2 regions of the Streptomyces sp. NPDC096176 genome follow, and region 1 is predicted to be linked to the other one. Evidence: riboswitches for the same ligand, from Rfam matches in the RefSeq annotation. Region 1 holds a riboswitch; the other holds the start of a gene.
What was found. A riboswitch is a leader RNA that binds a small molecule or an ion and turns the genes downstream of it on or off. The one in region 1 is predicted to bind cobalamin.

Region 1 (4,619 bases):
CGGGCCGCGTAGCTGCCCCCGGCGGGCATGTACCAGGTGCCCTGGTACATCGTGCCGGGCAGGATCTCGACGGGCTTGGCCGCCTCGACCACTCGCGCGCCCTTCTCGGCGACCTTCCGGTAGTCGGCCTCGATGGTGCCGAACAACTCGCCGGCGCGCTTCTCCGCCCCGGTGAGCGCGGCCATCGCCTTCACCCACTCGGCGCGGCCGAGCGGACTAGGCTCCAGCCACTCGGCGTTGGCGACCACCGCGACGCCCGCCTGGCGCAGCTTCGGGTACTGCGGGTCGTCGGTGCCCTGGGTCATCAGCACGTCCGGCTTGGCACCGATGACCGTCTCGGCGTTGAGGGTCTGGTCCTTGGCGTACTCGGTGACTTTCCCCGCCTTCACCCGCGCGATCACCTCTGCGGAGGAGATGTTCGCGGTGCTCGCGACTCCCGTCAGCACGTCCAGGGTGCCGGTCTCGGTGAGCAGCGGCACGTGGGTGGTGGAGGCCGAGTACAGGCTCTTGACGGGGACGGTGACCTGCTGGGCCGACGCCAGTTCACCCGTCAGCTTCGGCTTCGGCGCGCCGCACTTGACCAGGACGTACGACTCGGGCTTCCCCTTCGGGTAGGGCTCCTTGACGGTGAGGACCTGGTAGCTCTTCTCGTAGCGGAGCGTGAAGTTCTTGGCGTGCTTCACCTCCGACTTGACCGGGAAGTAGTCCTCGGCCGGGTCGAAGTTCTTGACGCAGCCCTGTCCCGCGGCCGTCGCCTTGGCATCGGCGGGCCGGCCGGAGTCGCCGCCGCACGCGGTGGAGGTGAGGGCGGCGGCGAGGACAGCCGCGGCGGCGGCCTGACGACGGCCGGGCATGGGGGACCGTACGGACACAGATGACTCCAGGTGGCGTGCGTGGCAGGGCGCACCGGCAGCGCGCGGCGCGCGATGCGGCGTAAGGGAGGGAACCCGCTGAGGGCGGAGGCCGTCAGAACCAGGGGTAGGGGGCTGACGCGTCAAGCGGTACGGACAGACTCCGACGGGCCATGGGCAGCACGAGGCTGCCACCACACCTGAGCAGGCACACGCGTGCCACCGCCTCTCCTGGGGAAATCCGCCCCGTACATCGAGGTGCGACGGCGTGAGTCTCCTGACTCGGGATCACGGCTTCTCCGGCCTTCCCACCCCGGACGGGGCGGTGGCCTCGGGTGGAGTCGCTCCCCCTACACAGTGGCGGTACCGTGCCGGAATCTCACCGGCTTCCTCGTTCCGCCGTCGCTTGTCGGACGGAAGCATGGCAGAGGGGGCCGTCGCTCCGCCAGACCCACCTCTGTGCGTTCAGCCACAGGACGCGGCCTGAGGTCCGCGCACGCCGCATGTTCGCCGCCGAATTCGTCTGCTACGAGGTCGAGTTGGCGTGGGCGGAACGGCTGTGGGTGGGCTTCGCGGACACGTTCGTGCCCGGCTGGTACGACTCCGGCACCGGCCGGATCGCCATCCTCCTCGGCCAGGGCGCCCTCTATCTGGCCGTTCCGCTCGGCCTGCTGTTCTACGTCCGGCACCGCATCGGAGCGAACACGTGGCGCCGGTTGCACCGCTTCGTCATCGTCGTCTATGTGCTGTGTGTGGCACACCCTGCTGTACGGCACCAACGTCTTGTACGGCGAGTGGCCGCGCACCGTGCTGTGGCTGCTGCAACTCCCGGTCGCCGCGTTGCTCTTGCTGCGCCTGCTGCGTCCCGCACGGCGGGCCGAGCGGCTGGGCGCACCCAGGCGGCGCGAGGGCGCGTCGTTGCCGGGCTGGGTGGTGCGGGCCGCCGGCCGGGTGGTCGCCGGGGCCGTCGTGGTGGGGCTCCTCATCGTGATGACATCCGGCCATGACGGCGGCCGGGAACGCCCGGCCGAGCCGCCCGCGACGAGCCCGCACGCTCATGAGCCCGAATGATCCGGGCAGTTGGCTGATGGGATGATGACCGGCGACAGGGCGACGACGGTCCGAGGAAGCCGGTGCGAATCCGGCGCGGTCCCGCCACTGTGATCGGTGAGCGGATCCCGAACGGGCCACTGCCCCGCGGAGGGCGGGAAGGCCGGGACGAGCTGCGAGCCGAGAGCCAGGAGACTCACGTCGTCGCCTCCTCGAAGGACACCGGAGCGGATTTCCCCGGAAGAGAGGGGTGTTTCGGCGTGTCCGAGACAATGGGCGGTGAGGCGTACGCCGTCGAGGTGCCGGCGCGACCGGTCGGCGGTGTGCCCTGCCGGGTCGTCGTGTGCCGGGACTGCTGCTGCGGCACCTCGAAGGTGACCGGCGTCGACCACGCCGCACAGACCGCGCGCCTGCGTGCCGAGGCTCCCGTACGTGTGTCCGCCTGCCTGGACGTGTGCGAGCAGGCAGGCGTGATCGTTGTGCGGCCCTCGTCCGCCGGGCGGGCGGCCGGAGCCCGGCCGGTGTGGCTGGGCCTGGTCAACGACCCGGACGCGACAGAGGACATCGCCGCCTGGGTGCGGGCGGGCGGCCCCGGCGTCGCGCCCCGTCCGGAGATCCTCGACCTGTACACCTTCACCCCGCCGCGCCGCCGCACGGCTTCCTGAGCACCGGCGAGCGCCACGGCTCACAGAGGCAGCGGGGCGATGCCGCGGTCGGGATGGCGCGGGCCGAGGAAGACGACGATGCGGCGGCCGGTGGGCCGGGACGTCCAAGACGTCCCGGCCCACCGGAACCTGCGGTCAGGAAGCGGACAGCTCGCCGCGGACCGTGCGGGCGGCGGCGACCAGGTTCTCCAGGGAGGCGCGGGTCTCGGGCCAGCCACGGGTCTTGAGACCGCAGTCGGGGTTGACCCACAGCCGCTCCGCCGGGATGGCCTTCAAGCCGGTGCGCAGCAGCGCGGCGGCTTCCTCGGTGCTCGGGACGCGCGGGGAGTGGATGTCGTACACCCCCGGGCCCGCCTCGCGGGGATAGCCGTGGGCGGCGAGTTCTCGGGCGACCTGCATGTGCGAGCGGGCGGCCTCCAGGCTGATGACGTCGGCGTCCAGGTCGTCGATGGCCCGGACGATGTCGCCGAACTCGGCGTAGCACATGTGGGTGTGGATCTGCGTGTCCGGGCGCACTCCGCTCGTGCTGAGCCGGAACGCTTCGGTCGCCCAGGCCAGGTAGGCAGGGTGGTCGGCGGAGCGCAGCGGCAGGGTCTCGCGCAGGGCGGGTTCGTCCACCTGGATGACGGATGTGCCGATGGCCTCGAGGTCGTTCACCTCGTCGCGCAGGGCGAGCGCGACCTGACGCGCCGTTTCGCCGAGCGGCTGGTCGTCGCGGACGAAGGACCAGGCGAGCATGGTGACCGGGCCGGTGAGCATGCCCTTGACCGGCTTCTCCGTGAGGGACTGGGCGTACGTCGTCCAGCGCACCGTCATCGCCTCGGGCCGGGAGATGTCGCCGGCCAGGATCGGCGGTCGGACGTAGCGGGTGCCGTAGGACTGGACCCAGCCGTGCTGGGTGGCCAGGTAACCGGTGAGCTGCTCGGCGAAGTACTGGACCATGTCGTTGCGTTCGGGCTCACCGTGCACCAGGACGTCCAGGCCGGTCTTCTCCTGGAAGACGATCACCTCCTGGATCTCGGCCTTGATGCGCTCCTCGTAGGCGGCCGTGTCGATGCGGCCCGCGCGCAGGTCGGCGCGGGCGGTGCGCAGTTCGCCGGTCTGCGGGAAGGAGCCGATGGTCGTGGTCGGCAGCAGGGGCAGCCCGAGGTGGTCGCGCTGGGCGGCGGCCCGCTCGGCGTACGGCTGGGAGCGGCGCGCGTCGGCGTCCGTCACGGCCTCGGCACGAGACCGGACGGCAGGGTCGCGGGTGATCGGCGAGGCGGCGCGGGAGGCGAGTTCGGCGCGGTTGGCGGCGAGTTCGGCGGCGATCGTGTCCGTGCCCCGGGCGAGGCCCTTGGCGAGCGTGACGACCTCGGCGGTCTTCTGCCGGGCGAAGGCCAGCCAGCGCAGGATCTGCGGCTCGATGTCTCGCTCCAGGGCCGTGTCGATCGGCACGTGGAGGAGGGAGCAGGAGGCGGACACGTCGACGCGGTCGGCGAGGCCCAGCAGGATGCCGAGCGTGGCGAGCGACTTCTCCAGGTCGTTGACCCAGACGTTGCGGCCGTTGACCACGCCTGCGACCAGGCGCTTGCCGGGCAGCCCGCCCACTGCGGCGAGCGCGTCGAGGTTCGCGGCGGCGGCCTCGGTGAAGTCCAGGGCAATCCCGTCGACCGGGGCCTTGGCCAGGACGGGAAGCGCGTCGCCGAGCCGGTCGAAGTACGAGGCGACGAGGAGCTTGGGCCGGTCGGTGAGGGCGCCGAGCTCGCGATAGGCGCGTGCGAGGGCGTTCAGTTCCGCCGGCGTGCGGTCCTGCACGAACGCCGGCTCGTCCAGCTGCACCCACTCGGCGCCGGCCGCGCGCAGATCGGCGACCACCTCGGCGTACACCGGCAGCAGGCGGTCCAGGAGAGTGAGCGGCTCGAAGTCCGCGGGCACGCCCGGGGCGGGCTTGGCGAGCAGGAGGTACGTGACGGGCCCGACCAGCACGGGCCGGGCGGTGTGACCCTGGGCGAGGGCCTCCTTCAGCTCGGCGACCTGCTTGCCGGAGTCGGCCGTGAAGACGGTGTCCGGG
Region 2 (4,619 bases), on a different contig from region 1:
CGAGCGCCGCGCCCGGCAGCCACAGCGTCCCCCACTGCACACCGCCCAGGCCCCCCAGCGTCCAGGCCAGCACCGCCCTCGCCTCGTTGCCCCGGTCGGTGGTGAGCAGCAGCAGGTCCATCACGGCCGTGAGCACGGAGGCGTACGCCACTCCCGACAGCACCAGGCGCGTCGAGGCGATCCGTCCACCGGAGCGAGCGGTGGTGTAGACGAGGAGCAGCGTCAGCAGGGCACCGGCGAAGGCCGCGGCCGACAGCGACACCGGGCCGAACAGGCTTACGCCGAAAACGATGACGGCCACGGCACCGAGCGACGCACCCGACGACACGCCCAGAAGATAGGGCTCGGCGAGCGGGTTGCGTATGAGGGCCTGCAACGCGGTACCCACCAGGGCGAGCCCCGCACCCGTCACCGCACCGAGCAGCACGCGTGGGGCACGTACGTCGAGCACGATGGTCTCGCGCGCATGGGACCAGACGGGATCGGACCAGTCGGCACCGAGGGCATGCGTCACGATGCCCCACACCTGACCGGGCGGTACCTGCACCGACCCGATGGCCATGCCCGCCGTCATGGAGACGACGAGCAGGACGGCGAGGACCACCAAGGCCGGCGCGAAGGCCCGTCGCTGCGTCTCCTCCCGTGCTGCCGAGTGCCGGGAGTCGGAGGACGCCACCGGGGCGTCCTCCGTCCGAGCCGTCACCGGAACCGCTCGGGATGCAGTCCGTGGGCCAGGTCCTCGACGGCGTACGGCGCGCGGACGCCGACCAGAGTGGCGGTCAGGGGCAGCACGACGAAGCGCTTGTTCTTCACGGCGGGGACGTCGGCGAGGGCGGGCTGAGCGAGCAGGAACTTCTTCTTCTGCTCGATGTTTCCGGCCCCGGCGTAGTCGTAGATCGCGATGACCTCCGGCTTGCGGGCGACGACCTGCTCCCAGGAGACGTCCCCGAAGACGTCGTCGAGGTCCGCGAACACGTTGCGGCCGCCGGCGAGCTTGATGACCTCGGTGCCGAGGCTCTTGCCGCCTGCGGTGAAGGCGGTCTTGTCGCCGCTGTCGTAGACGAACACGGATACGGCGGGCGCCCCTTCCACCGCCTTCGCCGTCGCGCTGACACGTTCCTGAAGGTCGGCCACGAGCTTGTCGGCCCGGTCCCGCACGCCGAAGATCGAGCCGATCGTGCGGATCTCGTCGTAGGTGTCCTTCATGGACACCTGCTTCTTGCCGCAGTACTCGCGATTGAGGTAGGTGTCGATACCGGCGTCGGCGAACGCCTCGCGGGACCTGCCTTCGTCCTCGGCGAACGCGCTGCCGTAACCGCCGTAGACGAAGTCCGGCTCGGCATCCAGGACGTTCTCGAAGGACGGCTCCTTCTTGGCCAGTTCGGGGACGGCCTCGAAGTCCTTCGTGAGCTCGGGCAGGACGGCGGAGTCCGGGAAGGCGGTGCCGACCATCCGGTCCTTCAGCCCGAGCGCGAGCATAAGTTCCGCCGGGTGCTGGTGGATGGTGACCACGCGGGAGGGCGGTGCGTCGTACGTGGTGCGGGTGCCGCAGTTGTCGATGGTGACCGGGAAGCCCTGCGCCACGGGCGAGGCGGCGGGCTTCTTGTCACCGGTGCGCTCGGACGCGGCGCAGCCGGCGAGGAGAGTCGCGGACAGAGCGACGGCGGCGCCCATGGCGCGCAGGGCGTGGCGGCGTGGCCGGGAGTAGGGCAAGGAAAGGGGACGGGGCATGCCGTCGTACACGTAGAGCCTCCTGCGGAGTCCGCGCTCCTCGGATCGGGCCCGCGACAGGCCAGTGTCCTGACTCCCGGATCGACGTTCCCCCGGCCTTCCCGCGCGCGATGCGCAGTGGCTGTTCAGAGTTCCACTCCCCGGTCACAGTGGCGGGACCGTGCCGGAATTGCACCGGCTTCCTGTCTCCCGTCGCGGTGATGACCAGCTGATACTACGTTTCCTCGAACCGTGGGTGAAAGGGCGCACGCGGACGCCTGCCCAGCGGCCGCGTGGCGGCGATGGCGGCGATGGTGAGAACGGCCGCCGCGACGGCGGCGCGCGCGGTGAGGGCGCAGGCGGCGCGCTGGTGAGCGGTGGTCATGTCAGTACCCTGGATGATTCGCCGTGGCAAAGTGCCGCCTTCAACCCACTTGCCCCATTCCGGGGCTGGTGGATGCCTGGCGCATCTCACCGACAACGCGAGAATGTTCGCCCGTCTCGCGGAGCATGCCCTGCGCGGTGAGCTCGTAGCGGGTTACGACGGCGGGGTGGAGCAGCGCAACGCGATCACCGAGGCCACGGCGGGCCGCAGGCCGCCGAGCACCGCGAGGAACTTGCCGCGCACACGGCCGGGCTGGAGGCAGCCTGGGCGGCCTCCGTCGCGAAACCGTCGCGCCGCGACGCCACCACAGCCGGCACGCCGATGGCGATCAGCGACCAGATGCACACTGCCCACTTCGCGGCGGGCAGTCCCGCCGTACGTCGATGATCGGCCGTGGGGCCTGGAAGTCTCCTGCCCCGGCGGCGTTGAAGGCCCGGACGAGCTGTCCGCGCAGTTCCGTCCAGGCGTCCTGCGGGTCCATGCCACGCAGGGGGAGCGGCCAGCCGCCACTCGCCGGAGACGTGGTGGCACATGGTGTGCTTCGCGGCGCTGCCGCCCTTGATGCTGCCCAGGTGCGGAGTGCCGAACTCCATGAGCCGGCAGTACGTCGGCCCCGATCCGGGCGGCGCGGCCTGCCCGAGGGCGTAGCGCTCCAGGGGCAGCTCCGCCCAGGGCGACGTCTCCCAGGCGGTCAGCCGCTCCACGGCCAGGAGCCGGGCGAGCCGGGCGCGTGAGGTGACTCGGGGGAAGGGGTGGACCGCCCCAAGAGGTGCTCTACAGCGATGCGGAGCCCGGAGCCTGCCGCCCAGCCCTGCTGTACGAAGAGCAGAAGGTGGAGGTCGTCCTGCTGCGCGGTGAGCTCGGGGACCCCTCAGTCGTGGTGTCGACGCATCCGTACGAGGAGATGGTCGAGGCCGGCAAGAGGGTGGACGTCATCCAGGGCAGCGGCGTCGGCAAGAGGATCGAGGTTCGGACTATCGGGTGGTGCCGTCCGCTTCTCACCTCGCGTAGTAGTGGCAGAAGTCTTGTCCAGCGGGAAGTCATGCGGCAGGTACTCCCACGGGATGCTGGTCCGATCGGCAGAGAGGGACGTGTCGACGACTTGTCCACAGGTCGTGCCGCCGTGCCAGGGCCGGCCGTTCTCACCCCTCGGGGACTCGGCCGCGCGGTCCTGCCCCCGGGTCTTCAATAGCCGACCATGTCGTAACCGGCGATCCGCTGCTATGGTGCCGCGCCGCTTCGGCGCTCAGATTCCTCAATGAGCCATGGGAGCCTCCTCCTTTGAGACGGAATGGAGGGCCTGGGCCGGCTGACCCGTCGCGGTGCGCGGGTCGACTCCCGGTCGACCGCCCTCGCTCCTGACCGCCGCACGGACCGCCGGAGTGACGGTGATCACTGACGCCCTTCGGAGGGTGCTGCGTACGCTTGTGCCGTCGTCGCGGCGGGGCCGGGAGAGCGGCGAAGCTCTCCCGTAACCGCCTGACGGTGTGCCAGGAAAGTCAGCAAGTGGTCAGCATGAGTCCTGAAAAACCTGGGGAATGCTGCCCGAACATGCGACTCGTTGTAGGGTAGGAAAACCGCCCTTGACCTGCACAAACGCAGGCAGGGAGCCTAGATCCGGGAGTGCCTCGATGCTGCGCACCATGTTCAAGTCCAAGATCCACCGGGCCACGGTCACCCAGGCCGACCTGCATTACGTCGGGTCCGTCACCGTCGACCGCGATCTCATGGACGCCGCCGATCTGTTGCCCGGCGAGCTCGTCCACATCGTCGACATCACCAACGGCGCGCGCCTGGAGACCTACGTCATCGAGGGGCAGCGTGGCTCCGGTGTCATCGGGATCAACGGTGCCGCCGCCCATCTGGTGCACCCCGGGGACCTGGTGATCCTCATCAGCTACGCACAGGTCGAGGACGCCGAGGCGCGCACCCTCGTGCCCAGCGTCGTGCACGTGGACGCCGACAACCGCGTCGTGGCGCTCGGCTCCGACGCTTCCGAGCCTGTGCCCGGCAGCGACACGGCCCGCAGCCCGCAGGCGGCCACCGCGCTCTGACGCGGCGCGACGCGAGGTGCACCGGCCCACCCCACGGCACCGCCCAGCCTGAAAGTCCCGGCCGTGGTAGAGCTTCAGTGCTGGATCAGGCCGCCGACCGGGACCGGAGCGACGTGGCCGGTCGGCGGAGACGTCTGCGCCAGGGCGAGGCCGATGTCGACCAGCGATGACCGGCGCAGGCAAGCGACGTCCGGGATCGGAGTCCAGGCTCGACCCTGCCGCCCGGGGGCCGCGGGCCCGGACGGCCTTGCGTATGCGGGCGTTCACGGTCTCGATCGCGTTCGTCGAGGAGATGGCCTTCCGGATCTCGACGTCGAAGGAGAGGAAGGGCACGAACTCGGCCCAGGCGTTTTCCCGCCGCTTGATGATCGCCGGATACTTCCGGCCCGGGGTTTCCTGGAACTCCCCGGACCGCTCCGTCGCCGCGTCTACGCCGGGTGCGGTGTAGACGGGCTTGAGGGCTATGGCGA

Region 2: another riboswitch for cobalamin. It lies ahead of ACIQ7Q_RS22300 (ABC transporter substrate-binding protein); the one in region 1 lies ahead of ACIQ7Q_RS27555 ((2Fe-2S) ferredoxin domain-containing protein).

The regions. Positions count from the first base shown of each region.
Region 1 covers NZ_JBIWFV010000011.1:194,774-199,392, forward strand. Annotated here, with positions in the region: gene ACIQ7Q_RS27545 (ABC transporter substrate-binding protein) at 1-872, opposite strand, end outside; cobalamin riboswitch at 1,101-1,285, opposite strand; gene ACIQ7Q_RS27550 (hypothetical protein) at 1,602-1,922, shown strand; cobalamin riboswitch at 1,975-2,099, shown strand; gene ACIQ7Q_RS27555 ((2Fe-2S) ferredoxin domain-containing protein) at 2,174-2,566, shown strand; gene metE (5-methyltetrahydropteroyltriglutamate--homocysteine S-methyltransferase) at 2,702-4,619, opposite strand, start outside.
Region 2 covers NZ_JBIWFV010000007.1:431,219-435,837, reverse strand. Annotated here, with positions in the region: gene ACIQ7Q_RS22305 (FecCD family ABC transporter permease) at 1-676, opposite strand, end outside; gene ACIQ7Q_RS22300 (ABC transporter substrate-binding protein) at 700-1,743, opposite strand; cobalamin riboswitch at 1,773-1,955, opposite strand; gene ACIQ7Q_RS22295 (hypothetical protein) at 1,946-2,095, opposite strand; gene ACIQ7Q_RS22290 (hypothetical protein) at 2,865-3,287, shown strand; gene panD (aspartate 1-decarboxylase) at 3,727-4,149, shown strand; partial or broken gene ACIQ7Q_RS22280 (NUDIX hydrolase) at 4,224-4,355, opposite strand; partial or broken gene ACIQ7Q_RS22275 (transposase) at 4,378-4,619, opposite strand, start outside.